DNA from 4 places in the Kytococcus schroeteri genome. Region 2 is predicted to be linked to each of the others. Evidence: predicted binding sites of a transcription regulator. Region 2 holds the regulator's gene; each other region holds the start of a gene.

Region 1 (7,424 bases), on a different contig from region 2:
ATCGTGGGCCCGCCCGGCGGCACCCGCCCGGCTCCGGGCACCCCCGGCGCCTGAGCCTCCTCGCGTACGGTGGGGGCGCCCGGCGGCACGGTCGGGCCCCCTACCGAGAGCGAGTCACCATGCAGTCCGTCATCTCCTGGGTCGTCAGCATCGTGCTGGCGGTCCTCGTCTTCACAGGGCTCCGCTACGCCCTCATCGAGTGGTTCGGGATGAGCCCCGAGGTGGCCCGCTGGGTCTCCCTCGTGCTGGGCCTGGTCATCCTCATCCCGGGCCGTCAGGCGCTGCGATCGATGACGACGCGCGGCGACGACCGTCCGGCGGCACCCCGCCGCTGAGGAAACCCTCCCCCCTGGGGATGACGGAGCCGCCGGCAGGGCGCGGGCGGCCCTGCCGGCGACGGACTTCCCGCCCGATGCGGCCCTCGTAGCCTCGTGGGCGAGGGGAACGACAGAGGCGTTCCGCGGTCCGGTGAGGGGACGTCGCGGAACGCCTTTGTCGTGCCCGGGGGCGGGGAGGGGTCAGAGCTCGCTGAGCAGCACCGCCGGGTTCTCCACGCAGTCGGCCACGAAGCGCAGGAAGCCCCCGGCCGTGCCGCCGTCGCACACGCGGTGGTCGAAGGTGAAGCCCAGCTGGGCCACCTTGCGCACCGCCAGCTCGCCGTCCACGGCCCACGGCCGGTCGATGATGCGGCCCACGCCCAGCATCGCGGCCTCGGGGTGGTTGATGATCGGAGTGGAGCCGTCCACGCCGAACACGCCGTAGTTGTTGAGCGTGAACGTGCCGCCGGTGAGCTGCGCCGGGGTGAGGCGCCCTTCGCGGGCCAGGCCGGTCAGCTCGCGCAGGGCGGCGGCCAGCTCGGCGGTGGACATGTCCTGTGCGTCGTGCACCACCGGCACCACCAGGCCGCGGGGCGACTGGGCGGCGAAGCCCAGGTTGACCCGTGCGTGGCGCTGGACGGCCACGGCGGTGCCGTCGACCATCTCGACGGAGGCGTTGAGCGCCGGGAAGCGGTGCAGGCCGGCCACCACGATGCGGGCCACCAGCGGCAGCACGCCGATGCCGGCCTCCGGACGGGCCGCCTTGAGCGCGTCCTTGGTGCGCAGCAGCTCGGTGGCGTCGGCGTCCACCCAGGTGGTGGCGTCGGGGATCTCCGAGCGGCTGGCCGTGAGGCGCTCACTCATCATGCGCATGAGGCCGGTGAGCGGGGTGCGCTCGTCGGACAGGCGCGGGGCGTCGTCGACCGGGGCAGCCTCGCGGCCGGGTGCGGTCGGCGCGGTGGGCGACGAGGTGGCCGGCTGGGGCGCGGTGGCCTGCGCGGCGGCCGCGGCGCCCGGGGCGGCAGCGGCCTCCACGTCGGCGCGACGGATCACGCCATCGGGGGCCGAGGGGGTGATGCCCGTCAGGTCGAGGCCCTTCTCGGCGGCCAGGCGGCGCACCAGCGGGGAGATGACCTTGGGCGCCCCCAGGGTGGGCTGCGCGGGTGCGGACTGCGTCGTCGACGGCTCGGACGGCTGCTCGGTGGCAGGCCGTGCCGCCGGTTGCGAGGCAGCCCCGCGGGCGACGCGACGGCGCCGCGCGCCGCCCCCGTGGCCGGTGCCGAAGCCGATGAGCACGGCGCCGGACCCCTCGTCGGTGGTCTCGCCGCCCTCGGTGGGCACGGTGGACCCGGCGCGCTCCTCGGTGCGGTACTGGTCGTGGCCCGCGCGGGGGTCGCCGCCGGCATCGGAGGTGGCCCCGGTGGAGGCCCCGCCCGAGGCGCCGGTGGCCCCGCCCACGGAGATGAGCGGGCGGCCCACCTCCATGACCTGGCCGACCTCGCCGTGCAGCGCCGAGACGGTGCCCGCGAACGGGATCGGCACCTCCACGGTGGCCTTGGCGGTCTCCACGGTCACCACGTTCTGGTCGATGGTGACCTCGTCGCCCACGGCCACGAGCCACTCCACGACCTCGGCCTCGGTGAGTCCCTCGCCGAGGTCCGGCAGCATGAACACCTGCTCGCTCATCGGGCACCTCCCTGTGCGTCGGCGGACGCCCCCGCGTGGGTGAGGTCCGGCTGGTCGTCCCACTGCAGGCGCTCGATGGCGTCGAGCACGCGGTCCACGTTCGGCAGCTGGGTGTGCTCGAGCTTCGGTGCGGGGTAGGGGATGTCGATGCCGGTGACGCGCAGCACCGGAGCGGCCAGCGAGTGGAAGCAGCGCTCCTGCACGCGGGCGGCCACCTCGGCGGCCACGCCGCCGAAGCCCTGGGCCTCGGACACCACGACGCACCGGCCCGTCCTGCGCACGGAGCGCGCCACGCCCTCGTCGTCGAACGGGACGATGGTGCGCAGGTCCACCACCTCGCAGTCGTAGCCCAGCTCGGCGGCGGCCTCGGCGGCCTGCAGGCAGGTCCGCAGCTGCGGGCCGTAGGTCACCAGCGTCACGTCGGAGCCCTCGCGGCGCACCACGGAGGTGCCGAAGGGCTCGCGCTCCACGGGCAGCTCGACCTCCTCCTTGGTCCAGTAGCCCACCTTGGGCTCCATGAAGACCACCGGGTCGTCGCTGGAGATCGCCTCGCGCAGCAGGGAGTAGGCGTCCGCGGGGGTGGCCGGCGTGACCACCTTGAGGCCCGGGGTGTGCGCGTAGTAGCCCTCGGAGGAGTCGCAGTGGTGCTCCACACCGCCGATGCCGCCGGCGTAGGGCACGCGGATCACCATCGGCAGCTGCACCGAGCCGCGGGTGCGGTTGCGCATCTTGGCCACGTGGCTCACCACCTGCTCGAAGGCGGGGTAGCCGAACGCGTCGAACTGCATCTCGACCACGGGGCGGAAGCCCTCAATGGCCAGGCCGACGGCGAAGCCCATGATGCCGGCCTCGGCCAGCGGGGTGTCGAAGCAGCGCTCCTCGCCGAAGTCGCGGGTGAGGCCGTCGGTGATGCGGAAGACGCCGCCCAGGGTGCCGACGTCCTCGCCGAACACGAGCACCTTCTCGTCGGCGGTCATCGCGTCGCGCAGGGCCTGGTTGAGGGCCTGAGCCATGGTCACGGTCATCGGGTGGTCTCCTGGGCGGTGTGGTCCTGGTCGGCGCGGGCGGCGGCCAGCTCGGCCTCCACGACGGCCCGCTGCTCCAGCAGCTGCGGGGTGGGCTCGGCGAAGACGTGCTCGAACAGCTCCAGCGGGTCGTGCTGGACGTCGGCGTTCATGCGCTCGCGCAGGCGGGCGGACTGCTCCTCGCCCTCGGCGTGGATCGCCTCGACGGCGGCCTCGTCGAGCAGGCCCTGGGACAGCAGGTAGCGCTCCAGACGCACGATCGGGTCCTTGGCCACCCAGCCCTCCACCTCGGAGTCCTCGCGGTAGCGGGTGGCGTCGTCGGCGTTGGTGTGGGCGTCCATGCGGTAGGTGTGCAGCTCCAGCAGGGTGGGACCGCCGCCGCTGCGGGCGCGCTCCAGGGCGGCGTCCATGACCGCGGCCACGGCGGCGGCGTCGTTGCCGTCCACCTGCTCGGACGGGATGCCGTAGCCGATGCCCTTGTACGCCAGCGAGGGTGCCTTGGTCTGCTTGGAGAGCGGCACGGAGATGGCGTACGTGTTGTTCTGCACCACGAAGACCACCGGGGCGTTGAACACGGCGGCGAAGTTGAGGCCCTCGTGGAAGTCGCCCTCGGAGGTGGCGCCGTCGCCGATGAAGGCGAGCACCGCGGCATCGGAGCCCTTGCGGGCCAGGGCCGAGCCGGTGCCGGCGGCGTGCACCAGCTGGGTGGCCAGCGGCGTGCACTGCGGGGCGGTGCGGGTGGCGGCCACGTCGTAGCCGGCGTGCCAGTCGCCCTTGAGGAGCGTGAGCACCTCCACCGGGTCGATGCCGCGGGTCACCAGCGCCATCGAGTCGCGGTAGGTGGGGAAGAACCAGTCGTCCTCGCGCAGCGCCTGGGCGCAGGCCACCTGGCAGGCGTCCTGGCCGTGGCTGGAGGGGTACACCGCCAGGCGGCCCTGCTTGGTGAGGGCCGTGGCCTGCTTGTCGAAGCGACGGCCCAGCACCATGCCCCGGTGCAGGGCGAGCAGGCGGTCGGCCTCGGGGAGGCGGTAGCCGCGGGGGTGGGTCTGGGCGGTCAGCTCGCCGCCGGGGGCGATGAACTGGACCGGTTCGCTGCTGGGCAGCAGGTCCTGCGGGGTGGGCATGGGTCCTCCCGGGTGGTGTGACGTGGGCCACCACGCAGTATGGCTCAGGTCGCGTGCAGGGTGTGGTGGGGCGGGGCCGGGCGTCGCCGGGCGGATGGTGTGTTGAACATGTGTTGCATTGCATCGTAAGTGTGTTGTATGGTGGGGGTGTCGATCGGAGGTGGGGGCGCCGTGGTGCGTTCCCGACGCGAGGGGTCACGGGGGTGATCGGTGTGAAGCGGCAGGACGGCGGGGTCGGTGGTGCGTGGACGGATCCCGGGGGACCAGCGGCCGGGAGGGCGGACGACGCGGCGTGCCTGTTCGCGCGGGCTGAGGGGGTCATCGCAGGGCTGCAGACCGTGCGGCCGGAGCTGTGGCGGGTGGCGTCCGACGACCTGGCGCCCCTGGTGGGGATGCTGAGCGATCTCGTGCGGGCGGCCGAGGCGGCGATGACGGGACTGACGGCCGAGGCGTACACCCGGGGCGTGGTCGACGAGTCCCGGGCAGCAGGCACCACGGCCTGGGTGCGTCAGCAGGCGGGCATCGTGGACGCGGGCCGGGCCCACGCCATCGCCACCGTGGGCGAGGCCACCACGGAGCCGGGGACAGGTCCGCTGGCCGATGCGGTCTGGGGTGGCGGGGTCTCGGTCGGTGCTGCGCACGTGATGCTGCGTGAGGCCGAGAAGGTGCGGCCCGTGCTGCCCGGGGCAGACCGGGCGGAGGTGCTGGGCCACTACCTCACGCACGCGGAGAACCTGGCCGCCATGGGGCACACAGCGGGTGACCGTGCGCTGCGGCAGCTGTCGCGCGAGATCATCGCCCGCTTCGGCCAGCACGCCCTCGACGAGCAGGACGACCACGCCAAGGAGTGCTCGGTGCTCACCGAGCGGACGCTGTCCACCGGGCTGGTGCGCTTCACGTGGGAGCTCAACCAGCCCGACGCCGCGCGGGTGCGTGCGGCGGTGGACGGGCTGGCAGCTCCACGGCCCGGGCGGGACGTGGACGGGGAGGTCGTGCGGGACCCTCGGTCCCCGGCTCGTCGCCGCGCGGACGCCCTGCTGGAGCTGGTGGAGCGTGCGCAGGCGGCTGACCGAGACGGCACGGCCGGGGGCTGTGGCCTGTCGGGCTCCACCACGCTCGTGGTGACCCTGGACCACCAGGCGCTCGTCTCCGAGCTGGCGCGGCGGCCTCGTGGCCCCCGCGGGGTGGGATGGGGGCGGGGACTGGCCGACACGGTGGAGGACGCCGGACCGGCAGGTTTTGCCACCACGGTCAACGGAGAGGTCATGACCCCGGCGCAGGTGAGGCAGGCTGCCTGTGACGCGCAGGTGGTCCCGGTGGTCCTCGGCAAGGACTCGGTGCCGCTGGACGTGGGGGAGGCGGAGCGGTTCGCGACCGGTTCCCAACGGATGGCCCTGGCGCGCCGCGACGGTGGCTGCTCCTTCGAGGGGTGTGGACGTCCACCGGGCTGGTGCCACGCGCACCACATCACCCACTGGATCGACGGCGGGCCGACGGACCTGGACAACCTGGTGCTGCTCTGTTCGCGGCACCACACCGTGGTGCACCGGGACGGCCTGACGGCCACTCGCACCGGGAACCGGTGGGTGTGGCACCCGCCCGGTGAGTCCACCGAGCCTGGATGAGGCCCTCGTAGGGTGGCGCCATGCGTCGAACCGCCCTGCTGGCCCTGCCCGTCACCGCCGCCGTGGGGATGGCCGGTGCCGCGGTGGGGGCCCTGTGGGGTGCGCGGCAGATCAGCGGGCCGCAGCGCCCGCCCGTGCCCTACGGGTTCACGCCCTACGAGGTGCGGGTGCCCGACGACGCGGTGGAGGACGTGGAACTTCACGCGGCCGACGGCACGCGCCTGGCGGGCTGGTGGCTGCAGGGGGAGTCCGGCCGGGTGGCGGTGGTGTGCCACGGCCACCGCGGTTCCAAGGCGGACATGCTCGGCATCGGGCCGGGGCTGTGGCGCGAGGGGTGGTCGGTCCTGCTCCTCGACTTCCGCGGCAACGGGGACTCCGCCGACGGCCCGCAGTCCCTGGCGCACTACGAGCAGCTCGACCTCGAGGCCGCCCTCGACTGGGTGGCCGCCCGGCGCCCGGGTGCCGGCATCGACCTCGTCGGGTTCTCGATGGGTGCCGCCGTCGTCCTGCAGGTGGCCGCCCGGGACCAGCGGGTGGCACGGGTGGTTGCGGACTCGTCCTTCGCCGACATGCGCGACGTGGTGGCGACGGCGGCTCGCGGCATGCGGCTGCCCCCGGTGCCGCTGGTGCACCTGGTGGACCGCGTCACGCGATGGCGCTACGGGTACCGGTTCAGCGAGGTGGAGCCGGTGGAAGTGGTGGCCGACATCGCACCGCGCCCGCTGCTGCTCGTGCACGGCACCGAGGACTCCGTGATCCCCGTGGCCCACGCCCACCGGCTGGCGGCTGCGGCCGGCCAGGGGGCCGAGCTGCGCATCGTGGACGGGGTGGACCACTGCGGGGCCTACTTCGCCGACCGGCCCGGCTACATCCGGGCCGTGGCGGACTTCCTCCGCGGCTGAGGCGAGGTCGGTCCCCGACCACCGGCCACCGTGGCGCACCTGCTGTGCGGCCCATGGTCACGTTCCGACAGTGTCGGGCGGAGAGATGAGTGTCCTACGGTCAGGAGTGCCCGACCACTGGCCATTCCCGGAAGATCACATGCCCACTCATCCCGCCGGTCGTCCCGATCCCGTCTCGGATCCCCGCACCCCCTCCCCAGGCCGTGCTGCGCCCTCGCCGCGGCTCATGGTCCCTCTCGTGGGTGCTGGTCTGGGAATGGCTGTCTACCTCGGTCTGCGCCCCTACGGTGACCACTCACAGGACCCTGCCGTGGCCTTGGCCGCCTTCGCCCAGCCACTCTGGGTGGTGGCCCACCTGGCAGGCATGGCGGCACTCGCCTCGGTGGGTTGGGTGGCGGTGCGCTGCTCCGAGCTGGTTCCCGGAAAGGCCTCCCGCATCGCGCGCTGGTGCGGTTGGTGCGGTCTGGTGGGTGCCGGTCTGGTGATGCCCTACTACGGGGTCGAGGCGCTGGCCCTGCACGAGCTGGGTCGTGCCGTGTCAGCAGAGGATCTCGCCCCGGATCAGGCCATGGCACTGGTCGAGGCGGTCCGCGGCAACTTCGTGGGCGTGTCCCTGTTCGCTGCCGGTCTGCTGATGCTCGCTGCGGCCGGGCTGCTGGCGGCCCTGGCGTGGCAGCGGGCAGCCCACGGGGGCCTGCGGTGGGCGGGCTGGCCACTGGGCGGTCTGGTGGCGCTCGTGCTGCCG
Region 2 (7,424 bases):
GGCGTCGGCGCCGCGCATGAAGGACACCGGGCCGGACGCGTTGCCACCGGAGCTCAGCAGCTCCTTGGAGGAGCGGATGCGCGAGAGGTTCAGGCCGGCACCGGAGCCGCCCTTGAAGATGAAGCCCTCCTCGCGGTACCAGTTCAGGATCGAGTCCATGGAGTCGTCCACGGCCAGGATGAAGCAGGCGCTCACCTGCTGGGGGCTCTTGGTGCCCACGTTGAACCACACCGGGGAGTTGAAGCTGAAGATCTGGTGCAGCAGCGCGTAGGTGAGCTCGTGCTCGAACACCAGCGCGTCGTCCTCGGTGGCGAAGTAGCCGTGCTTCTTGCCAGCGGCCACGTAGGTGAGCACCACGCGGTCGATGAGCTGCTTGAGGCCGGTCTCGCGGGCCGGGGTGCCCACCGCGCCGCGGAAGTACTTGGTGGTGACGATGGTGGAGGCGTTGGCCGACCAGAACGACGGGAACTCCACGTCCTCCTGGCGGAAGATCACCTCACCGGTCTTCCAGTTGGTCTGCTCGACGGTGCGCTTCTCCCAGGTCACTTCGTCGTAGGGGTGCACGCCCGGGGTGGTGTGGATGCGGTTGATGGTGAGTCCGCCGCCCGGCTGCTGGGTGGACGCGGGAGCCTGTGTGGTGTCGGTCATGACCTCTCCTTGGTGGGCGGTGGCGGGCTCTCGTCCGCCGGTCGTGCAGTGCGGTTCGGGGTGGTGTGTCTCTGGTCGGTCTGCGGTCGGTCGTGCAGGTGGTGCGGGGCGGGTGGTGCGTACGTCCGTGCCGGGGCACGGACGGTCGGCGTCGGGCGTGGCACGTCCGGGCCGCGGTGGCTGGGCGGCCCGACCCCCTCGCCGGGCTGCCCAGTGGTGTCAGCCGGCGCCGACGACCTCCGGTGCGCGGTCCCCGGCGGGCACGCGCTCCTGGCGGAGCTCGGTGATGGCCTGCTCGAAGTCCTCCAGGCTGTCGAACCCCCGGTAGACCGAGGCGAAGCGCAGGTAGGCCACGAGGTCGAGCTCCCGGAGCACCGGCAGCACGGCCATGCCCACGTCGTGGGCGTCGATCTCGGCCTGGCCGGTGCAGCGGATGCTCTCCTCCACGCGCTGGGCGAGCAGGCCGAGCTGGTCGTCGGTGACCGGGCGGCCCTGGCACGCCTTGCGCACCCCGGACATCACCTTGTCCCGCCGGAACGGCTCGCTGGCGCCGGAGCGCTTGACCACGCTGAGGGTGGCCGACTCCACCGTGCCGAAGCGCCGCTCGCAGGCGGTGCACTGGCGGCGCCGGCGGATGGCCGTACCGTCCTCCTGGACGCGCGAGTCCACCACCTTGGTGTCCTCGTGGCGGCAGAACGGACAGTGCACGGCGGAACTCCTCCCGGTGGCGCGTGATACGGCGAAAAGTGGATCATCTTGTGTGCTGATCTCCTCAGCACCACTAGATGTAGAGCCTACGGCCTCCCCGGCGCCGGTCGCAAACCTCCCGGCCAAGCGGCCCGGAACCCGGCTCCGGGCCGCGCTTTCCACTCCCTCAGCCGGCGTGTCGCGGGAGGTCGACCCCCTCGCCGCGGAGCTCCAGCTCGACCCCCTCGGCCGTCGCCCGCACCCCCGTCCAGCGCAGCCCCTCGTAGGTGGGCAGGTTGGCGTAGGTGGCCACCCGCGGCAACAGCCCGTCCACCACGTCCTGGGGCACGTCCACCTCGTCCAGGGAGGCCTGCGCGTCCGCCAGCCCCAGCTGCCCCGTCGCGGGGTCCACCACCGGGCGACCGGTCACCCTCACCGGCAACCGCTCCCCCATCACCGGCACGTCGGTGGTGATGGACAGGCGCCCGTCCTCGTCACCCGAGAGGTCCGCCCCGGTCACGCGCGAGAGGTCCTCCCAGCTCGTGCGCACGCGCCCGGCCAGGTGCTCCACGTGCACCGCGTCCCCGCCCCCGGAGAGGTCGCGCACGTCCCGCGCGCGCACGTCGGCGTCCACGAGCACGGTGCGACCGCGAACCTCCACCACCGCGCCGGAGAGTGTCCCGTCGATCTCCGGGTACTCGTCGCGGGCCACGTGCCAGGCGGTCGGCCAGCCGTCCAGGTCGGCCCGCACCCGGCCGTGCACGGTGGCCCCGACCTCCTGCTCGATGCGGCCGACCACGTACCGCCGCAGCGCCAGGTCGCCCACCAGAAGGGTGAGCAGCAGCACCAGCAGCGCCACCAGGGCTGCGACGGCCCTGCGGTCGCGGCGCCGCGCACCCCGATCGCCGGGGCGCTCGGGACGGTCACCCGCCTCGTGCACGCCCTTCCCCTCCGCCGCGGCGGGACGGGCACCCACCGTCTCCACGGGATCGGTCACCGCCGCCTCCACAACGCCAGGCCGAGGCCGCACGAGGTGAGGAAGAACACCCCTGCCGCCACCGACACCGTGGGCAGGACCCACGCGGGCGGACCGGTCTCCACCCACGGGGAGCCGCCCTCACGGCCCGTGCCCGCGGCGAGGTCGCCGGGCGTCGTGCCGTCCCCGGGGTCGGCCGGGTCGGCGGGATCAGCCGGGTCAGTGCCGCCGGCACCGTGCGGCGCGCCGTCCACGCCCCCGTGCGCACGCTCGTCCGCCCCTTCTCGCGCCCCCTGATGCGTCCCCTCGCCGCCGTCGCGCGGTCGCCCCGAGGCGTCACCCGACGCGTCACGCGGAGCGTCGTCCGGGGCGATCAGGTCCACCAGCACCTCGATGCCGGGGCGCAGCACCTCCCCGGCATACCCGCCGTGGATGGGCCGCGCGGTCGCGAACTCGTCCTCCAGGCCCGTGGCCGAGGTCAGCACCCGGCTCATGGCCGGCGCGGCGTCACAGACCACGTCACCGGTGCTGCAGATGCTGAGCACGCGGGAGTACTCCCCCGGCGCGATGACGTCGCCACCGGCCTCGAGTGTGGCCGCGATGGAGCTGTTGGACACCTCGCCGCGGTGCAGCGCGAACACCTCCGAGACGAGGTTGTGCACGGCCTGGCGCCGCGTGGTGGTCTCCTGCGGGCGCGCCCGGGAGCGCAGGTAGGTCAGCGTGGCCGCCAGCCCGATGGCGGGGGTGTCCAGCTGTCCACCGACTTCCCGGACGTTCTGCCCCGGGTGGTGCGCGGGGTTCCCCAGCAGCAGCGCCGCGGCCAGCGTCGAGCTGTCGGCACCACCGGCCAGGGCGCGCGTGATCACCTGCGCACCCTGCGAGAAGCCGACCACCACCACCTGCTGCCCCGGGCACTCCCGGGCACTGGCACCCAGCACGCGCGTGAGCTCGGCGCTGCCGGCGTCCACCGAGGCGAAGTACCGGCTCGCGCGCGGCGTGGCCTCCAGGACGGCGCCCTCGAGGTCGGCGGTGCGCAGCGTGTGCGGGTCCACCGCCGGGTACTCCAGCCACACCTGGTTCACCGACCGGTCCAGGCGCTCGGCGAGACCCTCCCGGGCACGGTTCACCGTGTTGCCCCAGGGCACCTGCTCGGCGGACCCACGGACCCCCACGAAGAGCAGCTCCCGACAGGGCAGGTCCCCCAGGTCGCGCGAGGCGGTCGGGTGGTCGCCCCACGTGCCGGTGCGGCCCGGGCGCCGGCCGGTCGGGTCCTCGATGCGAGCGGCAGGCCCCGTGTCGACATCCGACCCGTTCCCGTCGCGCGCAGCAGCGTGCGCCATGGCGTGCGGGCGGGGCGCGCCTGACGCGGCGACGGAAGGCGCCGTCCCGGCTCCCGCGGAAGACAGGGGTGCGGCTCCCAGCACCAGGGCCCCCACCACCGTCGCCGCGGCCCCACCGCGACGCCACCCACCGGACCGACGCACGCTCACACCGGCCATGGTGCCAGCCCTCCGCGACGCCGCCAGGGGGTGTGCCACCTCTGCGCCACCCCGCTCCTGCACCACCCACGCACGACGAGTCCGAGCCCCGGCTGCGGCGCTGCGACCACCGGGCGGGCCCCGCGTGTGGTGGAGTGGGGCCATGGACCTCGCCATGCCCGCCCCCAACGAGACCGACCGCCTCCACGCCCTCACGCGCGACCGTGGCGACCAGAAGACCATCACCGCCCTGTGGAGGGCCGGTTTCGCCCTGCCGCGCTGGTGGTTCCTGCCCGCGGGGCCGGAGGGGTCCGTGGCTCCCGTCGCCGCGCAGATCGAGGGCGCCATGATGCTGCTCGGGTTCACCAGCAGCGAGCGGGCCCGCCACTTCGCGGTGGAGCAGGGCATGCTCGACGCGGAGGAGCCCGGCGACCTGCTGGCCCTGCAGCCCGTGGAGGTCGTGCGCGGCGCCAGCGACTTCCTCACCGCCGGCGTCAACGGGCTCGTCATGGACGTGCACATCTCCGGCTGGTTCGCGCCCTTCGAGGGCCTCGGCCCCATGTGGCGTCGCGCCACCGGTACCCCCCTCGACTGACCGGGCCACGGCACGCCCGGACAGGTCCCCCACGAGCGGAAGCCCTCCCCACCGCCACGAGGCGGTGGGGAGGGCTCTCTCCCTCACGGGGCGTCCCTGCCACGGATGTCTCACGTCCGCGGCGCACCCCATCACGCGTGGCCACACGTCCCTGAGGACCACGCAGTCCTCGACCCCCTCCTGGCCGGTCCCTCCTCCCCGGCCGGGCCGACTCCCTCGTCAACGACGCGGGATGACCAGCTCCTGACCGGCCTGCACCTGGCTGGTGCCCAGTCCGTTCGCCTCCTGCAGCATGAGCACCGCGCGGTCCACGGGCACCTCGGGCAGGTGCTCCACGGCCACGTGGCTCAGCGTCTGGTCCTGGGCCACCACCACGCGCTCGGCCACCCCCGCGTCCCGGCCGGCGCCGGTCGCCTGCCAGGCGACGAGCAGCACCATCACCACCGCCACGGCAATCACGAGCGCCTGTCGCGCCGCGCGCCCCCGGGCCGTCAGTCGCATGCGAGGTGCCGGGCGCACCGCCCCCCGGGCCGACGCGACCGGGCGCCCGCCACGGCGAACGGGTCGCACCTCCAGCGGCATCGCAGTCATCGCAGTCATGTCATCTCCTCCAGGTCCGGACGGATGTCCGTCGCATGTCTGTACTATGTGTAGCACAGGTGACCGACACTCACCAAGACACGCCCGAACGGATGTCCTTCTGGCGGGACGGTGACGTCGTATCCTGTGTGCACCGGTTGTCGGCCGTGCGTACGAGCGGGACCTCCCGCCGCACGCCCTGCCGACACCACGCAGTGAAGCGGTGACCACCGACAACCTCGGAGATCCGGCGTCATGACGCGCAGTTCTCCGCCGCGACGACCCGCGAAGGGGGACCCCGACATGACCGAGAAGAACGAGCCCGGCCTGCGCCGGAACGAGCCGCTGACCGACCGGCAGACCCGTGTGCTGGAGTGCATCCGCCGCTCCATCGACGAGCGCGGGTACCCGCCGAGCATGCGCGAGATCGCCGAGGAGGTGGAGCTCGCCTCGGCCAGTTCCGTGCAGCACCAGCTCAACGCACTGCAGCGCAAGGGCTACATCCGCCGCGACCCGAACCGCCCCCGCGCGCTGGAGATCCTCGACGCCCAGTGGCCGGGCGACCGCGGGTACCGCAAGCTCCCGGAGGACACCTGGGACCCCTCCGAGGCGGCCGACTCCCGCCCGCCGGCCTCCTACGTGCCGGTCGTGGGGCAGATCGCCGCCGGCGGGCCGATCCTCGCCGAGGAGCGCGTGGAGGACGTCTTCCCGCTCCCCCGCCAGATCGTGGGCGACGGCGAGCTCTTCCTGCTGCGCGTCAAGGGTGACTCGATGGTGGACGCCGCCATCTGCGACGGCGACTGGGTGGTGGTGCGCCGCCAGCAGGCCGCCATCAACGGCGACATCGTGGCCGCGCTGCTCGACGACGAGGCCACCGTGAAGACCTACAAGAAGGTCAAGAACCAGGTGTGGCTGCAGCCGCACAACCCGGCCTTCGACCCCATCGACGGCAACGACGCCACCATCCTGGGCAAGGTCACCGCGGTGCTGCGCAGGGTCTGAGCCCCCGCAGGGCACTCCCGGTCAGCGCGCACCCGGTCGCCACGCTCCCGCACGGGGGTCACGCCTCGGGGACGCCCACCCCGAGGCGGTCGGCCACCGCGGCAAGCGTCGTGTGCACCATCGCGTCCACCGTGAGCGTGGCCTCCCGGTCCGCGCGGTGCCAGCCGCGGGTCAGGACCACCACCGGTCCCCCGGCGCGGTGCACGTGCCGGGCGAAGCGGTACCCGCTCATCACCTTGAGGCTCGAGCCCAGCACGAGCAACCCGTCGGCGGCGTCCACCATCGCGTACGCCGCGTCCACCCGGGGGCGGGGCACGTTCTCCCCGAAGTACACGACGTCCGGCTTGAGCTCGTCGGACCCGCACGCCAGGCAGCGGGGCGCACGGAAGGCCGCCACGGCCTCCTCGTCCAGGGCCACGTCGCCGTCCGGACGCACCTGCCCGGCGTCCAGCGCCACCCGACGGTGGTCGGGGTTCGCCTCGGCCAGGCGCGCCTGCAGGTGCTCGCGCTCCTCGGTGGCCCCACAGGCCAGGCACACGATGCGCGAGAGCGTCCCGTGCAGCTCGAGCACGTCCGGCGACCCGGCCCGCTGGTGCAACCCGTCCACGTTCTGCGTGATCACCCCGGTGATGCCCGCGACCGCCCCGGTGTCCACCCCCTCGCACTGCAGGGCGGCCAGCGCACGGTGGCCGGTGTTGGGACGAGCGCCGGTGAACCGCTCCCAGCCCACGAAGGCCCGCGCCCAGTAGCGGAGCCGCGAGGCCGGGCCGGCACGGAAGTCCCCGATGGTCATGGGCTGCACGCGGCGCACCCCGTCCGGTCCGCGGTAGTCCGGGATGCCCGATGCGGTGGACATCCCCGCGCCGGTCACCACGGCCAGGCGGCGGGTCGCCAGCAGCTCGGCGAGGGCCTCCACCTCCTGGGGCGCGGCCACGACCTCCGGCGGCAGGGTCACCGGCGTGGCCACCTCGGGCAGGGTGCCGCCGGCACTCACGCGCGCCCCCGCCGCGGCCGGCGCCCCACGAGCGACACCCGCCCCGACCCACGCAGCGCCCGCAGCGCCACCTCGGGGTCGGCCACCTCCGGGTGCGGGTAGCGCGCCGGCGCGTCGCGCAGGATGAGGTGCGGGGCGTACCGCCTGATGGCCGAGTCGGCCACCCCGTAGCCGTGCCGCTCGATGATCTTCTGCTCGGCCTCGCTGAAGGCGTCCATGTCCGTGCGGATGGCGTTGATGCGTGCCGCCACCTCGATGGGGTAACTCTGCGGGACCCGCGAGTCCATGGCCCACGAGGCCCCCTCGACCACGCCCCAGTTGAAGGCCGAGTGCAGCCAGCGTAGACGCGTCACCTCCCCGCCACCGGCGGCGATGCTGATGACGTGCAGGATGCGCCCCAACGGCGTGCGGGCGCTGCGGGCCCGGAACACCGCGCCCCCGTCGCTCACGAGCACCCCGGCGTGG
Region 3 (7,424 bases), on a different contig from region 2:
GACACCACGGACCCGCGGGTCGGCGATCACCTCAGCAGCCTGCTCGTTGCTCATCCGCAGGTTGGCGTACACCCCCTCGGGTGCCCCGGCCTCGGTGAAGAGGTCCTCCATGAGCTGGGCGGACCCGGCACAGATCTGGGCGTGCTTCAGCAGGATCGTGTTGCCCAGCAGGATGTTCGGGGCGGCGAAACGCGCCACCTGGTAGTACGGGTAGTTCCACGGCATGATCCCCAGCAGCGCACCGAGGGGCTCGGTGCGCAGGACCGACCGCTGCGCCCCCTCGGCCTGCTCCAGCTCGCGATCGGCCAGCAGGCGCTCGGCGTTCTCGGCGTACCAGGCGTAGATGGAGGCAGCGAGCTCCACTTCGCCTGCAGCCTGCTTCAGCGGCTTGCCCATCTCCAGGGCGATGGCGTCGGCCAACTCGGTCGACCGCTCGCGGTACGCCGTGGCCACGCGGCCCAGGAGGACGGCCCGCTCGGCGACCGGCGTCGCGGCCCAGGTGGAGGCGGCGGCGTGCGCCCGGTCGATGGCGACCTGCACCTCCTCGTTGGTGTGCTCCTGGAAGGTGCGCACCACCTCGCCGGTGGCGGGGTTCTCAGTGCGGTAGGCGTGAGTCACGATGTGCTCCTATCCCGGGCCGTGGGGCCCGTCGCGGAATCCGCCGGTGGGCGGTCTGGCTGCGTCAACGTCCACGGGCGGGGGGTCGTGTTCCCCGCGCGTCGGCGCGGGCCACCACGAGGACGCCGGGGTCAGGGAGCGGGTTGGGGCTCGCGGGTGCGATCGGTGGCCGCGATGGTCCCCGAGCCCACCACCCGCGTGCCGTCGTAGAGCACCACCGACTGCCCCGGCGCCACCCCGCGGACCTCCTCGTCAAGCACCACCGTGAGGAAGGACCCGGTCCCGACAGTCAGGGTGGCCGGGTACTCGGCCCCGTGCGCCCGGACCTGCGCGCCCAGGCGCAGCACCTCCCCCGGCTCCGGCGCCGCCCCGCACCAGCGCACGTGGTCGGCGCGGAGCACGTCCACCCCGAGCATCTCCCGGGGGCCGACCACCACCTGGTTGCTGGCCGGGTCGGTGCGCAGGACGTAGCGGGGCGCCCCGTCGGCGGCCGGGACGCGGAGCGCCAGGCCCTTGCGCTGCCCGACCGTGAACCCGTGCGCCCCGGCGTGCCGCCCCAGGACGGTGCCCTCCACGTCGACGACGTCGCCCGGCCGCTCCCCCAGCCGACGGTTCAGGTAGGCCCGGGTGTCGCCGTCGGCGATGAAGCAGATGTCGTGGCTGTCGGGCTTGCGCGCCACGGAGAACCCACGCTCGGCGGCCTCGGCACGCACCTGCTCCTTGGTGCTGTCGCCGAGCGGGAAGAACGAGCGGGAGAGCTGCTCGGCATCGAGCACCCCCAGGACGTAGCTCTGGTCCTTGGCCGGGTCGACCGCCCGGTGGAGCTCGCGGACCGTCCGAGCCTCCTCGATCGGGCGCACCCCGTCCCGGCCCTCCGCGGGCTGCACAGGGGCCTGCCCCGGTGCCCGCTCGACGATGCGCGCGTAGTGCCCCGTGGCCACGGCGTCGAAGCCGAGGGCCACCGCGCGGTCGAGCAGGGCCGCGAACTTGATGGACTCGTTGCACCGCAGACAGGGGTTGGGCGTCCGGCCCGCCTCGTACTCGGCGACGAAGTCCTCGATGACGTCGCGCCGGAAGCGTTCGGCCATGTCCCAGACGTAGAACGGGATGCCGAGCCGGTCGGCCACGCGCCGCGCGTCGCCCGCGTCCTCCAGGGTGCAGCAGCCACGGGCGCTCTCCCGCAGCGTCTGCGCCGACTGGTTGAGCGCCAGGTGGACCCCGACCACGTCATGGCCCGCCTCGAGCATGCGGGCTGCGGCCACCGCCGAGTCGACCCCACCGCTCATGGCCGCGACCACCCGCAGCCGCCGACCGGATGCCGGTAGGGCGGTGGGCTGGGCGGGAGTGGAGATCTGCGGGCTCGTCATGGGGCTGCCCAGTCTACGGAGGGTCGTCCCACTCCCAGGTGCCGTCGACCAGTCGGGCCGAGAGCCCGTCCCGGTGCACCACGTCGTGGTGGCGACCGCAGAGCAGGGCCATGTTCGACACCCCGGTCGCCCCTCCGTCGGCCCAGTGGACGACGTGATGGGCCTCGCACCACCCCGGCGGCCGCGTGCAGCCCGGGAAGGTGCACCCGCCGTCGCGCTTCGTCATGTGGGCCCGCTGAGGGCCCGTCGCCAGGCGGCGGACTCGCCCCACCTCCAGGGGCGCCCCGTTGGTGCCGAGCACCATCGGGATGACGGCGGCGTCGCACGCAGCCCGCCGCAGCTGCGTGGCGGTGAGCACGTCCCCGTGCGTGGTGGTGCCGAAGGTCGCCTCTCCCCCGTCGTGCAGGTCACCGATCCCCCGACCCCAGCCCTGACGGCGCGACCCTGCCTGGGCGAGCGCCTGCCGCAGCCCGTCGGCGGTCATCGTCACCACCAGGGTGGTGGATCCCGACAGCCCGCACCCGTTGGCGGACTGGGTCCGATCGGCCGCTTGGGCGCGGCGCACGAGCTCCATGAGTACATCGGCGCGCCGGTGCCCGGGCGTGCGCGTGTCCCGGACCGGTGTCCCGTCGGGCCCCTTGGCGGAGCGCGGGGCGGACAGCCCGTGGACGGCCGCACGCAAACGGGCGGCGTCGGGCTGGTTGAGGTCGAGCTGGAAGCGCACGAGCCCGGTGGGCAGCTCCCGCTCGGTGAGACTGCTGCACCGCCGGGCGCGCTCGTCGAGGTCGTCGAGGCGGTCCTCGCCGTAGCGGGCCATGATCTCGCGCGTCAGCCGGCGCAGCGTGCGGCGCGAGGCGTCCTTGGACGAGGCGACGGTCAGGTAGTGCCCCAGCACCTCCGACCGGTCGGCACCCGGCAGCAGCGGCATCACCTTCTCGGACTCCTTGAGCGCCACCGCCGCGTGGTCGACGGCCACACCTCCGCCCCACACCGCCTCGGTCAGCGACTCGGTCCCCGGTTCGAGTGAGGCCTCGGCCACACGGGCCAGGGTGTGCGCCCGCCCGGGCTCGGTCACCCCGCCCTGGCGGCGCATCCAGTCGGTGGTGGACGCCGCCCGCGAGTCCCGGACGACCCCGCGGCCGACCGCCTCGGCCGCCACGCCCGCCATGGCGGCCTGCGCGGCACGGGTCAGGTCCTCGAGCGCCTCGAGCACGGTGCCCAACTCGTCGGAGCCGAGCTGCCACATCCGGTGCCGCCAGGCGACGAGCTGCGGGGCGAGCACGCGGACGTCCTCGAGCAGGTCGAGGCTGCGCGGCCCCCCGTGCGTCCGCCGGACGGCCTCCCGCTCGGGCGCAGCCGGGGCCTGTGCCCTGCCGTGGTCGAGGTCCATGCGCCACCCCCTCGGTGCTCCCTGCGATGCCTCGTGTCGTTCCCCGTCGACGCACCCACCCTACTACAGGTGTTCGATTCCATGCAACACCTGTAGTACATCTGTGGATGGGCACCCACCGGTCTCCGCTCGGTCCCGCCGTGTCCCTCGGCCCCGGCACGCGGCCGCTGCCGCGCCCCCTCAGACCTGCCCGGCCACCCGGGCCCGCTCCACCACCCCCGGCAGCGCGGCCGCGGCGCGGTCCACCTCCTCGACCGTCGTCGACCACCCCCAGGAAAAGCGGATGCCGGAGGCGGCCTCGTCGGCGCCGCGCCCCATCGCGGCCAGGGTCGCGCTCGGCTGGCTCGTGCCCGCCGCGCAGGCCGACCCGCCCGAGGCGGCCACCCCCGCGTCGTCGAGGAGGAAGAGCAGGTCCTGGCTGCGACAGCCCGCGAAGGTCACGTGCGAGACGTGCGGCAGCCGCGGCGACCCCGCTCCCGTCACCCGGGCCGCGGCCACCGCCGCCAGCTGCGCCTCGAACCGCTCCTGCAACCCCCGCAGCCGGGCCTGCTCGGCCGCGCCGTCGGCCAGCGCCGCGCGCAGCGCCGCGGCCAGCCCCACCACCAGTGCCACCGGCACCGTACCCGACCGGATGCGCCGCTCCTGCCCACCGCCGTGGTTGACCGGCCGCAGCCCCACGCCCCGCCGCGCCACGAGCAGCCCCACACCCTGCGGACCACCCACCTTGTGCGCCGCCATCGAGAGCAGGTGCACGCCACTGGCCGCCACGTCCACCGGGGCGTGCCCCACCACCTGCACCGCGTCGACGTGCAGCACGCCCCCATGCGCCCGCACCACCTCGGCCAGGGCCGGCACGTCCTGCAGCACCCCGGTCTCGCTGTTGCCCCACACGATGCTGACGAGCGCCGGCCGGGTGCCCGCGTCCGGCCCCGCGCCGCCCCCGCTCCCCCACGCGTCGAGCACGCCGGCCAGCGCCGCGGGCGGCACCAGGCCCCCGGCGTCCACCTCCGCCCAGCCGAGCTCGGCCCCCTCGGCCTGCACGAGACGACCCACGGCCTCGGTGACCGCCGCGTGTTCCGTGCGCGTGGTCACCACCCCGGCACCCCGGGGCAGCGCCCGGTAGCCCCCGATGACCGCGAGGTTGTCGGCCTCCGTGCCCCCGGCGGTGAAGAGCAGCTCGGCCGGCTCGGCACCCAGCAGCTCGGCGACCTCCTCGCGGGCCTCCTCCACGAGGGCCCGCACGCGCCGCCCGAAGGCGTGCGTGGCCGAGGGGTTGCCCGGCAAGCCGGCCACGCGGGCCATCGCCTCGGTGACCTCCGGGCGCTGCGGCGAGCTCGCCGCGTGGTCCAGGTAAATGGCCTCGACGGGGTGCTGCACGGTGGTCCTCCTCGACGGGGTGACGCGCCCCGCGGTGGGTCCGGGACGACGGCGGGCGGGCAGTCCGCGCTCGAGTTGCCCGCAGACCGCACAGTGCCATGCTGGGGACATGGCCACCTACGAGACCTCCCCTGCCCCCGGAGACCCCGCCGACGCCCAGGACCCGCACCCCACCTCCGCGGACACCTCGGGTTCCCTCACCGAGACCGGCGCGCCCGCCCCCTCGGACCGCCAGTCCCTCCGCGCCGGCCAGGACGGGCCGATCCTGCTGCACGACGCCCACTTCGTGAACCAGATGGCCCACTTCGACCGCGAGCGCGTGCCCGAGCGCGTGGTGCACGCCAAGGGCTCCGGCGCGTTCGGCACCTTCGAGGTGACCCGGGACGTGAGCCGCTGGACCAAGGCCGCCCTCTTCCAGCCCGGCACGCGGACCGACATGCTGGCCCGGTTCTCGACCGTGGCCGGTGAGATGGGCTCCCCGGACACCTGGCGCGACCCCCGTGGTTTCGCGCTGAAGTTCTACACCACCCAGGGCAACTACGACCTGGTGGGCAACAACACCCCGATCTTCTTCATCCGCGACGCGATGAAGTTCCCCCACTTCATCCGCTCGCAGAAGCGCATGGGTGGCAACGGCCTGCGCGACAACAACATGCAGTGGGACTTCTGGACGATGAACCCGGAGTCCGCCCACCAGGTCACCTACCTCATGGGCGACCGCGGCATCCCGCGCAGCTACCGCCACATGAACGGCTACGGCTCCCACACCTACATGTGGGTCAACGAGGCCGGCGAGAAGTTCTGGGTGAAGTACCACTTCCACTCCCAGCAGGGCGTGGAGGGCCTCACCGGCGAGGAGGCCACGCAGATCGCCGGCGAGGACGCCGACTTCCACCGCCGCGACCTGTTCGAGGCCATCGAGGCCGGCGACTTCCCGAAGTGGACCCTCTCGGTGCAGGTGATCCCCTTCGAGGAGGGCTTCTCGTACCGGACCAACATCTTCGACGTCACCAAGACGGTCTCCCACGAGGACTACCCGCTCCACGAGGTCGGCGTCATGACGCTGGACCGCAATCCGGAGAACTTCTTCGCGCAGATCGAGCAGGCGGCCTTCGAGCCGTCGGCCACCGTGCCCGGCATCGGCCTGTCCCCGGACACGATGCTGCTGGGGCGCGTCTTCTCCTACGCCGACACCCACCGCCACCGCATCGGCCCGAACTACCACCAGTTGCCCGTGAACCGGCACCGCGTGGAGGGACACACCTACTCCTACGACGGCCCGATGGCGTACGACCACTCCGGGGACGCGGCCATGTACGCCGCCAACTCGATGGGCACGCCCTACTCGGACGGCACGGGCGCGGCCGAGGACTCCTACCCCGTCTCCGGCGAGCTGGTGCGCCGTGCCGAGACCGTGCGCAGCGAGGAGGACGACAACTTCACCCAGCCCGGGATCCTGGTGCGCGAGGTGATGGACGACGCACAGCGCGACCGCTTCGTGGAGACCGTCGCCGGCCACCTGCTGGGCGGCGTGAAGGGCGACGTGCTGGAGCGCGCGTTCGACTACTGGAAGGCCGTGGACGCCGAGACCGGCGCCCGCATCGAGGCCGCGGTGAAGGCCGGGCAGGCCGAGCGCAACCCGGGCGGCCAGCCGCAGGACGCCAAGGCCGATGCCGCCGAGGGCACGACCGACGCCGACGGGGCCCGCCGGGGCTGACCCGGCACACCGCACCCTGCGACGAGGGCGCCCACCGGCTGGTCGGCCGGTGGGCGCCCTCGTGCCGTCCGCGCCTCAGCCCCGCCGGGCCCGCAGCACGTCCTCCACCTGCGCCAGGGTCACGCCGCGGTCCTGCAGCAGCACGAGCAGGTGGTACAGCAGGTCGGCGGACTCCTGCGCCAGCTCCTGCGACCCCTGGGCCACGCCGGCCAGGGCCACCTCGACGCCCTCCTCACCCACCTTCTGCGCGATGCGGCGCGTGCCCCCCTCGAACAGGGAGGTGGTGTACGAGCCCTCGGGCAGGTCCACGTGCCGCGCCGCCACCGTGCGGGCCAGCCGTCCCACCTCCGAGGCGGGAGGCTCGTCGCCGAAGCAGGAGGTGGCCCCGGTGTGGCAGGTGGGCCCGGTGGGGCGGGCCAGCACGAGCACGCTGTCGGCGTCGCAGTCCGTCCGCAGGTCCACCAGCTCCAGGGTGTTGCCGGAGGTGGCGCCCTTGACCCACGGCTCGGCACGGGAGCGCGACCAGAAGGTCACCCGGCCCGTGGTCTGCGTGGCCTCGACCGCGTCACGGTCCATCCAGCCGAGCATGAGCACCGCCAGGGTGTCGGCGTCCTGCACCACCGCGGGCACCAGGGCGCGCCCGCCGGTCTGCTCCGCCGAGAACTCCAGCACCTGCACGTCCACCGTCATCGCCGCACCTCCACGCCGGCCGCTGCCAGCCCGTCCTTGACCTGTCCGATCGTCAGCGTGCCCGAGTGGAACACACTGGCCGCCAGCACGGCGTCCACGTCGGCCCGCTGCACGGCCTCGACGAAGTGCTCCACCGCACCGGCTCCCCCGGAGGCCACGAACGGCACCGGGCACAGCTGGCGCACGGCGGCGAGCTGCTCCACGTCGTAGCCGGAACGCACCCCGTCCGAGCCCATGCAGTTGAGCACCACCTCACCGGCGCCGC
Region 4 (7,424 bases), on a different contig from region 2:
GTTGGAACGGCGCGAGCCCTTGATGGGCGACTGGTCGATCACCAGCACGTCGCCCCGCTTGCCCAGGCTGCCGTGGATGAGCGAGCTCTTGCCCGAACCCGCCACACCGGTCACAGCCACGAGAACGCCGGTCGGCACGTCGACGTCGACGCCCTTGAGGTTGTTCGTGGTCGCGCCGCGGATCTCCAACGCGCCCTTCGGGGTGCGCACGTCGTCGCGGAGGGTGGGGCGGTGCTCGAGGTGCTGGGCGGTCACCGAGTCGCTGCCGGCCAGGCCCTCGAAGGGGCCGGCGTAGACCACCTCGCCACCGGCCGTTCCCGATCCGGGGCCGATGTCGATGACGTGGTCGGCGGCGGTGATGACCGCGGGCTTGTGCTCCACCACCAGCACGGTGTTGCCCGCATCGCGCAGGGAGCGCAGCAGACCCACCATCTGCTCGATGTCGTGCGGGTGCAGGCCCACGGTGGGCTCGTCGAAGACGTAGCTGATGTCCGTGAGCGACGAGCCCAGGTGGCGCACCATCTTGATGCGCTGCGCCTCCCCACCAGAGAGGGTGGACGACGCGCGGTCCAGGGAGAGGTAGCCCAAGCCGATCTCCGTCATCGCCTGCAGCATGCCGGTGAGCTTGGCGAGGGTGGGCTTGAGGCTCGGCTCGTCGAGGCCGGCGACCCACTGGGCGAGCTCGTCCACCTGCATCGCGCTCACCTCGGGCAGGGTCCTGCCGTGCACGGTGGCGGTGCGGGCGGCCTCGTTGAGGCGCGTGCCGTGGCACTCCGGGCAGGCGGCGGTGGTGGAGATCCTGTCGCGGTAGGCCTTGATGTGGGCCTGCTTGGGCTCGCGGTCGCCGAACCACGTGCGGCGGATGCGCACGATCAGACCCTCGTAGGTCATGTTGATGTCGCCGATCTTGACCTTGGTGGCGTCCTGGTACATCAGCCAGTCCCACTCCTTCTGGGAGTAGTCGCCCACCTTCTTGGCCGGGTCCAGGCCGCCGGACTCCGCGTAGTTGCGCCAGCCCCAGGAGTCCACCGGGTAGCCCGGCACGAGGATCGCACCGTCGTCCAGGGAGAGGTCGCGGTCCACGATGAGGTCCTCGTCGAGGCTGGCGACGGTGCCCAGCCCCTCGCACTCGGGGCACATGCCGCCGATCACCTCGAAGGTGGCCTTCTCGCCCTTCTTGGTCTCGCCCTTGGCGTTCTTCTTGTCCACCTTGAGGATTCCCGACCCCGAGGAGCTGGCGACGTTGAAGCTGAACGCCTGCGAGCCACCCACGTGGGGCTCGGAGAGGTGGCTCCAGACGATGCGGAGCATCGCGGCAGCATCGGTGGCGGTGCCGACGGTGGAGCGCGCGTTGGTGCCGATGCGCTCCTGGTCGACGATGACGGCGGCGCTGAGGTTCTCGAGGGAGTCGACGTCCGGGCGGGGGTTGGACGGCATGAACTGCTGCACGAACGAGGGGTACGTCTCGTCGATGAGGCGGCGAGACTCGGCCGCGAGCGTGCCGAAGACCAGGGAGGACTTGCCCGAGCCGGACAGGCCCGTGACCACGGTGAAGCGGCGCTTGGGGATGTCGACGTCGACGTCCTTGAGGTTGTTCACACGGGCGCCGCGCACCCGGATGGTGTCGTGGCGGTCGGCGGCGTGGGCGGACTGCTGGTCCTGGGTCACGGGGCGAGCCTATGACCCCGCGGGGACAACCTCGGGCGGCGTTGTGGGGCAGGGGTTTTGAGGAGGGCTCCAGTGTTGCTGGCAGGGCGGGTCAGGGGTTGGGGACGAGTTCGGTGACCAGGGTGGTGGGGGTGAGGGTGGCGGGGTCGCCCTTCACGGTGACCTCGATGCCGAGGGGGCGCCAGGGGCCGTTGTCCAGGGAGTAGCGGTCGGTGTAGGTGGCGGTGATGCGGGGGTGGAGGGTGCCGGCCTTGGTGTAGGTGTGGGTGATGTTGCCGTCGGGGTACTCGCCGCCGGTGTCGACGGTGGGGCCGTGCTGGTCGCCGTCGCCGAAGTGGTAGGTGACGTTCTTGAGCTCGGGGAGGATTTTCAGGTCGTGGCCGAGCATCTGTGATGGGGGGATGGTGCGGGTCTCGTTCGGCTCGTAGCCGGCCTTGGCGAAGGTGGTGGTGAAGTAGACGGGTTTGTTGACCAGGGGGTCAGTGCGGGGCGGGTCCCAGGTGGGGACGGGCAGGGCGAACTTCGTGACCTTGAAGGCCTTGGCGATGCGCTTGTCGGCCACCTCACCGGACCGGCCCGGGACGGCCTCGGGGAAGCAGGTGTCGTCCAGGTGGGACCACGGCTCGACCTCGGAGTCGCCCTCCGTGCGCATGACGCGCTGGGAGACCATGTAGAGCAGGCCACCAGAGGGTGTGCCGGCGCATCCGTGGTGGGTCTGGCCGCAGTCGTACCCGTCCCACGGGCCAGGTGGTTGGCCGCACGAGGGGAACACGACGTACTCGTAGTACAGCTTCGGCGGCTTCCCCGGTGCGGGTGGGGCACCACGGGGTGGCACCGCGTCCGCCAGCGCCTCCGCCTCCTCCACGGTCAGGCCGACACCGAAGCCGTCGTCGAAGTCTTCACAATCGATCTGGTGATCACAATCCGATCCGGCTGTGGCCATGAAGACGATCGAGGAAAGCACGTCAGGCACCCTCGGCGTGCCGCTGCAGGGGCATGTCCACGATGTGCCAACCGTCTTGGAACACCAGGCGCATGCTGAATCCAGAGTTCCGACTCCGGGGAACTGATTCAACAACGGCTCCAGACTCATCCACGTAGTCGGTCTTGAGCTGATCGAACCGCACCCCGACCATCCACTTCTTTCCCCCCAGCGGCGTGACACGGGCCGTGGGGCGAATCTTCATCGGGGAACTCGTGGCTCGGTGCCCCTCGGCCGCCGACTCACGCACCGTGGACTCAAGCTGGGCACAGGTTCCACAGGACGTCTCGGAGAACTCCTCGAGCACTCCCGCCTTGGGGTGCTGATAAAGGTGGTTGAGCGTTTTCAGGTACCAGATCCCGAAGGCCTCGGCACCCTCGGCGGTGTTCTCCTTCGCCGCGGCCGGCATCACCGGCGGAGCCGGAGTCTCACCGTCGGACGTGTTGGGCGCCGGCGACGTCGGCGCACCCGACCCGCCGGACGGCGACGCATCACTCGAGCCACCCCCACTCGGCTCGGGCGAGCCCGGCGCCGTCGCGTCGCTCGGTGACGACATCGGCGCGGAGGTCTCCACCGCATCAGGCGTGGTCGACGACGAGCCACCCCCCTCCGCATCGGAGGAGCACGCCCCCACCAACAGGGCCCCGCACACGGCGAGCACGGCGGTCTTCACGGGCAGCGAGCGAGCGGGCATGAGGGGTCTCCCGGTGCGACGAAGGGCAACACCGGCACCTTGGCACAGCGCACCACCCCACCGGCAGGGTTTTCCACAGGATCCCGATAACGATTCCCCCAAGACACGTCGACGGCCCACGCGCGCCACGTGTCCACAGGTGCACCCCTTCCACTCCCACCACCAGCCACTCGTCCACATGTTCGATCACTGTTGCACCTTGCTTGGATCATCTGTACGATGATGACTGTCGTCGAGGTGGACCAGACACGAAGGGAGGGGACATGGCCACACCGATCGAACTCGCAGGGCCCGCGCCCCTCGAAGCGCTCGAAGCCGCCTTCGAGGCAGCCCGCACCGCGGACGAGGCCGTGATGCGGGCCCTGGCAGAACTGGGCACCACCGGGGTGGATCTCGAACGCGCGCAGCTCGCCTGGGTGGTGGAGCAGAGCACCGTGCTGGCGAACCGCGGCGACCGCATCCGCACGCGCAGCATGGACGTGGTGCGCGGAGCGCGAGAGTCCGGACGGTCGGTGCACACCGACGACGGCCAGTTCGCCGGGCGCGCGGCCCAGAGGGACGCGCGCGACGCGAGTCGCGACCGCAAGCTCGCACACGCCCTCGGCAACGCGATGCCGGGTGGCCCGCTGCCCCACCCGGGTGCCGGCCTCGTGCCGGTCCAGAGCCCTGGTGTCCACGGGGCGGGCGCGACCCCGGACCGCTCCGCCGCGGTGCCCGGGCCAACGGATGCTGCACCCGCTGCGCGCTACCCACTGCTCGCGGACGCCTTCGACCAGGGACTGCTCAGCCACCGTCACGCCGTGATCGTGGTGGACGCACTCGACGGGCTCCCCGAAGGAACGCCCGAGGCTGACATGGCTCGTCTGGAGGCGCACCTCGTGGCCCTGGCCCAGCGCCGGTCTCCCAGCAGGTTGCGGGTCGAGGCCCGCCGGGCACCGGAGGTGCTGGGGATCGACGTGCGTCGGGTGGACGAGCACGAGAACACACAGGTCCTCGCGGAGGAGACAGCCGCGCTGGACGCCGCGTCGTTCTGGATGAAGGACAACCAGGACGGCACGTGGTTCGGCCAGTTCGTGCTGCCTGAGCTGCAGGCCCACATGCTCAAGAAGGCCCTGGAGTGCCTGGCCTCGCCGCGTCGACGCAACCGCCCCCAGAGCACTACCGGCGGTGCTGCGACCAGTGCAGCCAGCGGGAGCACCGGGGACGGCGGGTCGCGCCACCGGGAGCTGGAACGACGCAACGAGCAGGGGCGCGCCCTGGCCGAGCTCGTCGACCACCTGCCCACCGACCATCTGGGCACCAAGACCAACGCCATCCTGCTGGTGCGCACGGACCTCGAGACCCTGCGCGGCGAGACCGACCGGGCCGGCGTCACCGAGTCCGGCGCGGTCGTCTCCGCCGAGCAGGTGCGACGGCTGGCCAGCCAGGCCGGGATCGTGCCGGCAGTGATGGGAGGAGCCGGGCAGCTGACCGACCTCGGTCAGCAGCGGCGGTTCTTCAGCGAGGTGCAGCGTTCGGCGTTGGCGTTGAAGTACTCCCACTGCGCGGAGGAGGACTGTGACCGGCCCTTCGCCTGGACGGAGATCCATCACGCCGACCCGTGGGCACCCGTCCGGGGACCGAGCGGGCAGGTGCTCCGTCCGGGTGGCGGACCGACGGACCTCGCCAACGGGATCCCGCTGTGCGGCAGACATCACCGGCTGCTGGACGACAGACGACGGACCCACACGATCGAACGGGACGAGCACGGCGTGGCCACGGTGCGCTTCGCGTGGCGGACGGAGGGGTCGACATGGTGAGCCGACGGCTGAGGGAGCGGTGCGCCCAGGCGCCGAGCACCACCACGGCCCGCCACCGGAAGGTGCCGGGGACGGGCCGAGGCGGACGCGAGGATCTCCGGGACGCCATGGGGCGGGATCACCGCCCGGCGCACGCGGGTGCCGCGTCAGACGTGGCGGCGCGTGGTCACCACACGGAAACGGTTGCTCACGAACGCGGCGTCCGCGTAGGCGGCGTTCGCGGCCGGGTTGGCCCCCGTGCCGTGGAAGTCGCTGAACGCGGCCGTCTGGTTCACGAAGATCTGGCCCATGAGGTTCTCGCTCAGGGCCACGCCGGCATCCGCAGCGGCCTCGCGGGAGTCGGCCAGAACGCCCTCGTCCGTGGAGTACACGGCCATGGTCATGGCGCCGTGCTCCTGGATGGTGTCGCGCGCGATCTGCAGGGACTGCTCGGTGGACTCGGTGCGGATGACGAAGACCACCGGCCCGAAGCACTCCTGCGTGTAGGCGTCCTGCTTGTCGGCGTCGAGCAGGATGATGCCCGGCGTGCGCACGACCGCGTCGGGGAAGGTGGGGTGCTCGACCTCTCGCGGGGCCAGGACGACCTCGCCGCCGAGGCGATCGGCCAGGCCGGCGAAGTCGTTGGCGCGGGCACGGACGTCGTCGTTGACCGTGGCGCCGAGGATCTCGACGGCCTTGGCGTCCTCCTTGTTGAAGGCCGTGATGGCCTTGCCCAGGGAGGTGGCGAACTCCTCGGCGGTCAGCTCGCCGTCCGGGGTCGCGATGCCGGTGGCCTTGGCGTACACGTTCTGCGGCGCGGTGCACATCTGGCCGGAGTACAGCGAGAACGAGAAGGCCAGGTTGCCGGTGGCTGCGCGCAGGTCGGAGAACGAGTCCACGACGACCGTGTTGATGCCGGCCTTCTCGGTGTAGACGAGCTTGCCCGCCGACGCGGCCTCGGTCTCGAGCCAGTGACCGAAGCCCGGGCCGCCGGTGTAGTCGATGATCCTGACGGCCGGGTCCAGGGCCAGGTCCTTGGCGAGGGTGCCGCCCTGCTCCTCCGGGGCGAGCTGCACCAGGGCCGGGTCGAAGCCGGCCTCGGCCAGCACCTCACGGGCCACCTCCACGGTGATGGCCAGCGGCAGGATCGCCATCGGGTGCGGCTTCACGACCACGGCGTTGCCGGTGGCCAGCGAGGCGAAGATGCCCGGGTAGGCGTTCCAGGTGGGGAAGGTGTTGCAGCCGATGACCAGGCCCACCCCGCGACCGATGACGCGGTAGTCCTTCTGCATGCGGATCGGCTCGCCCTTGGCAGGCTTCTCCCAGACCACCGACTCGGGCACCTTGCGCTGCTCGGCCAGGGCGACCGTCACGGCCTCCAGGGCGCGGTCCAGTGCGTGCGGGCCTCCGGCCTGGAAGGCCATGACGAACGGCTGGCCCGAGGTGTGCATGACCGCGTGGGCCATCTCGAACGGGCGGGCGGCGATGCGGTCGATCACCTCGACACAGACAGCGGCGCGGGCCTCGGCGCCGGCATCGCGCCAGGCCTTCTGCGCAGCCGTGGCGGCCTGCATGGCGGCGGCCACGTCGAGCTGCGGGTAGGTGACGCCCAGCTCCGGGCCGTACGGGGACCTCTCCGCACCCACCCACGCACCGGTGGTCGGCTGCGACGACAGCGACTCGAACGTCGTGCCGAGCGTCTCCTGGTGGGCCTTGAGGCCCGTGGGGGCGGCGTCCTCGCCGTGGACCTTCGGGGAGGGCGACTCGGGGTAACGGCTGTGGAAGGAACGGGCCTCCAGGGCGGCCGTGGCCTCGGACAGGGCCTCGCGGTGCTTCTCCACGAGCGCCTGCGCCGCGGCCGGGACCTGGGGCGGGGTGGTGGAGGAGGGCTGCACGGTCGTCTCAGTCATACCCGTAGCGTAGTGACGTGGCACACGTCCGGTGACCGGTGTCAGCCGCTGCACGACAGACACCACCCCGGCCGCCACGCAGACCACGAGCAGGACGTCCACGACCACACCCACGACCACGACCACGACCACGAGGCGGACATGACCCAGACCCCCCAGCCCTCCGGCACGCCCAGCACCCCCGACGCGCTGCCGCCCGTCGCCGTCGTCGGCGCCGGGTCGATGGGGGCCGGCATCGCCCAAGTGGCCGCCCAGGCCGGACACGACGTGCACTTGGTGGACGTGCGCCCCGGCGCCGCCGCCGAGGCCGTGGAGCGGTTGACGTCCACCCTCCGCAAGCTCGCAGGCAAGGGCAAGATCACCGCGGACGCTGCTGAGGAGGCCATCGGCCA

The links. Region 2 encodes LexA, which represses DNA repair genes until DNA is damaged. Its sites were predicted from a motif close to TCGAACANNTGTTCGA; they were not measured.
Region 1: a site for LexA is predicted at 4,255-4,270, ahead of ACFFHC_RS05355 (HNH endonuclease signature motif containing protein). Genes of this name have one in related genera too.
Region 3: a site for LexA is predicted at 3,437-3,452, ahead of ACFFHC_RS02790 (HNH endonuclease signature motif containing protein). Genes of this name have one in related genera too.
Region 4: a site for LexA is predicted at 3,515-3,530, ahead of ACFFHC_RS03380 (HNH endonuclease signature motif containing protein). Genes of this name have one in related genera too.

The regions. Positions count from the first base shown of each region.
Region 1 covers NZ_JBHLVH010000012.1:27,134-34,557, forward strand. Annotated here, with positions in the region: gene ACFFHC_RS05330 (response regulator transcription factor) at 1-54, shown strand, start outside; gene ACFFHC_RS05335 (hypothetical protein) at 120-335, shown strand; gene ACFFHC_RS05340 (dihydrolipoamide acetyltransferase family protein) at 519-2,003, opposite strand; gene ACFFHC_RS05345 (alpha-ketoacid dehydrogenase subunit beta) at 2,000-3,028, opposite strand; gene pdhA (pyruvate dehydrogenase (acetyl-transferring) E1 component subunit alpha) at 3,025-4,152, opposite strand; gene ACFFHC_RS05355 (HNH endonuclease signature motif containing protein) at 4,491-5,777, shown strand; gene ACFFHC_RS05360 (alpha/beta hydrolase) at 5,798-6,679, shown strand; gene ACFFHC_RS05365 (hypothetical protein) at 6,990-7,424, shown strand, end outside.
Region 2 covers NZ_JBHLVH010000013.1:190,847-198,270, reverse strand. Annotated here, with positions in the region: gene ACFFHC_RS06665 (vitamin B12-dependent ribonucleotide reductase) at 1-648, opposite strand, end outside; gene nrdR (transcriptional regulator NrdR) at 868-1,356, opposite strand; gene ACFFHC_RS06655 (LmeA family phospholipid-binding protein) at 1,523-2,332, opposite strand; gene ACFFHC_RS06650 (cutinase family protein) at 2,329-3,651, opposite strand; gene ACFFHC_RS06645 (hypothetical protein) at 3,953-4,384, shown strand; gene ACFFHC_RS06640 (LysM peptidoglycan-binding domain-containing protein) at 4,604-4,984, opposite strand; gene lexA (transcriptional repressor LexA) at 5,267-5,965, shown strand; gene ACFFHC_RS06630 (NAD-dependent protein deacetylase) at 6,024-6,959, opposite strand; gene ACFFHC_RS06625 (patatin-like phospholipase family protein) at 6,956-7,424, opposite strand, start outside.
Region 3 covers NZ_JBHLVH010000004.1:212,990-220,413, forward strand. Annotated here, with positions in the region: gene ACFFHC_RS02780 (NAD-dependent succinate-semialdehyde dehydrogenase) at 1-618, opposite strand, end outside; gene mnmA (tRNA 2-thiouridine(34) synthase MnmA) at 750-1,922, opposite strand; gene ACFFHC_RS02790 (HNH endonuclease signature motif containing protein) at 1,999-3,375, opposite strand; gene ACFFHC_RS02795 (cysteine desulfurase family protein) at 3,556-4,752, opposite strand; gene ACFFHC_RS02800 (catalase) at 4,862-6,469, shown strand; gene hisIE (bifunctional phosphoribosyl-AMP cyclohydrolase/phosphoribosyl-ATP diphosphatase HisIE) at 6,545-7,159, opposite strand; gene hisF (imidazole glycerol phosphate synthase subunit HisF) at 7,156-7,424, opposite strand, start outside.
Region 4 covers NZ_JBHLVH010000005.1:39,170-46,593, reverse strand. Annotated here, with positions in the region: gene ACFFHC_RS03395 (excinuclease ABC subunit UvrA) at 1-1,668, opposite strand, end outside; gene ACFFHC_RS03390 (hypothetical protein) at 1,760-2,632, opposite strand; gene ACFFHC_RS03385 (DUF6318 family protein) at 2,634-3,323, opposite strand; gene ACFFHC_RS03380 (HNH endonuclease signature motif containing protein) at 3,608-5,143, shown strand; gene paaN (phenylacetic acid degradation protein PaaN) at 5,290-7,032, opposite strand; gene ACFFHC_RS03370 (3-hydroxyacyl-CoA dehydrogenase NAD-binding domain-containing protein) at 7,174-7,424, shown strand, end outside.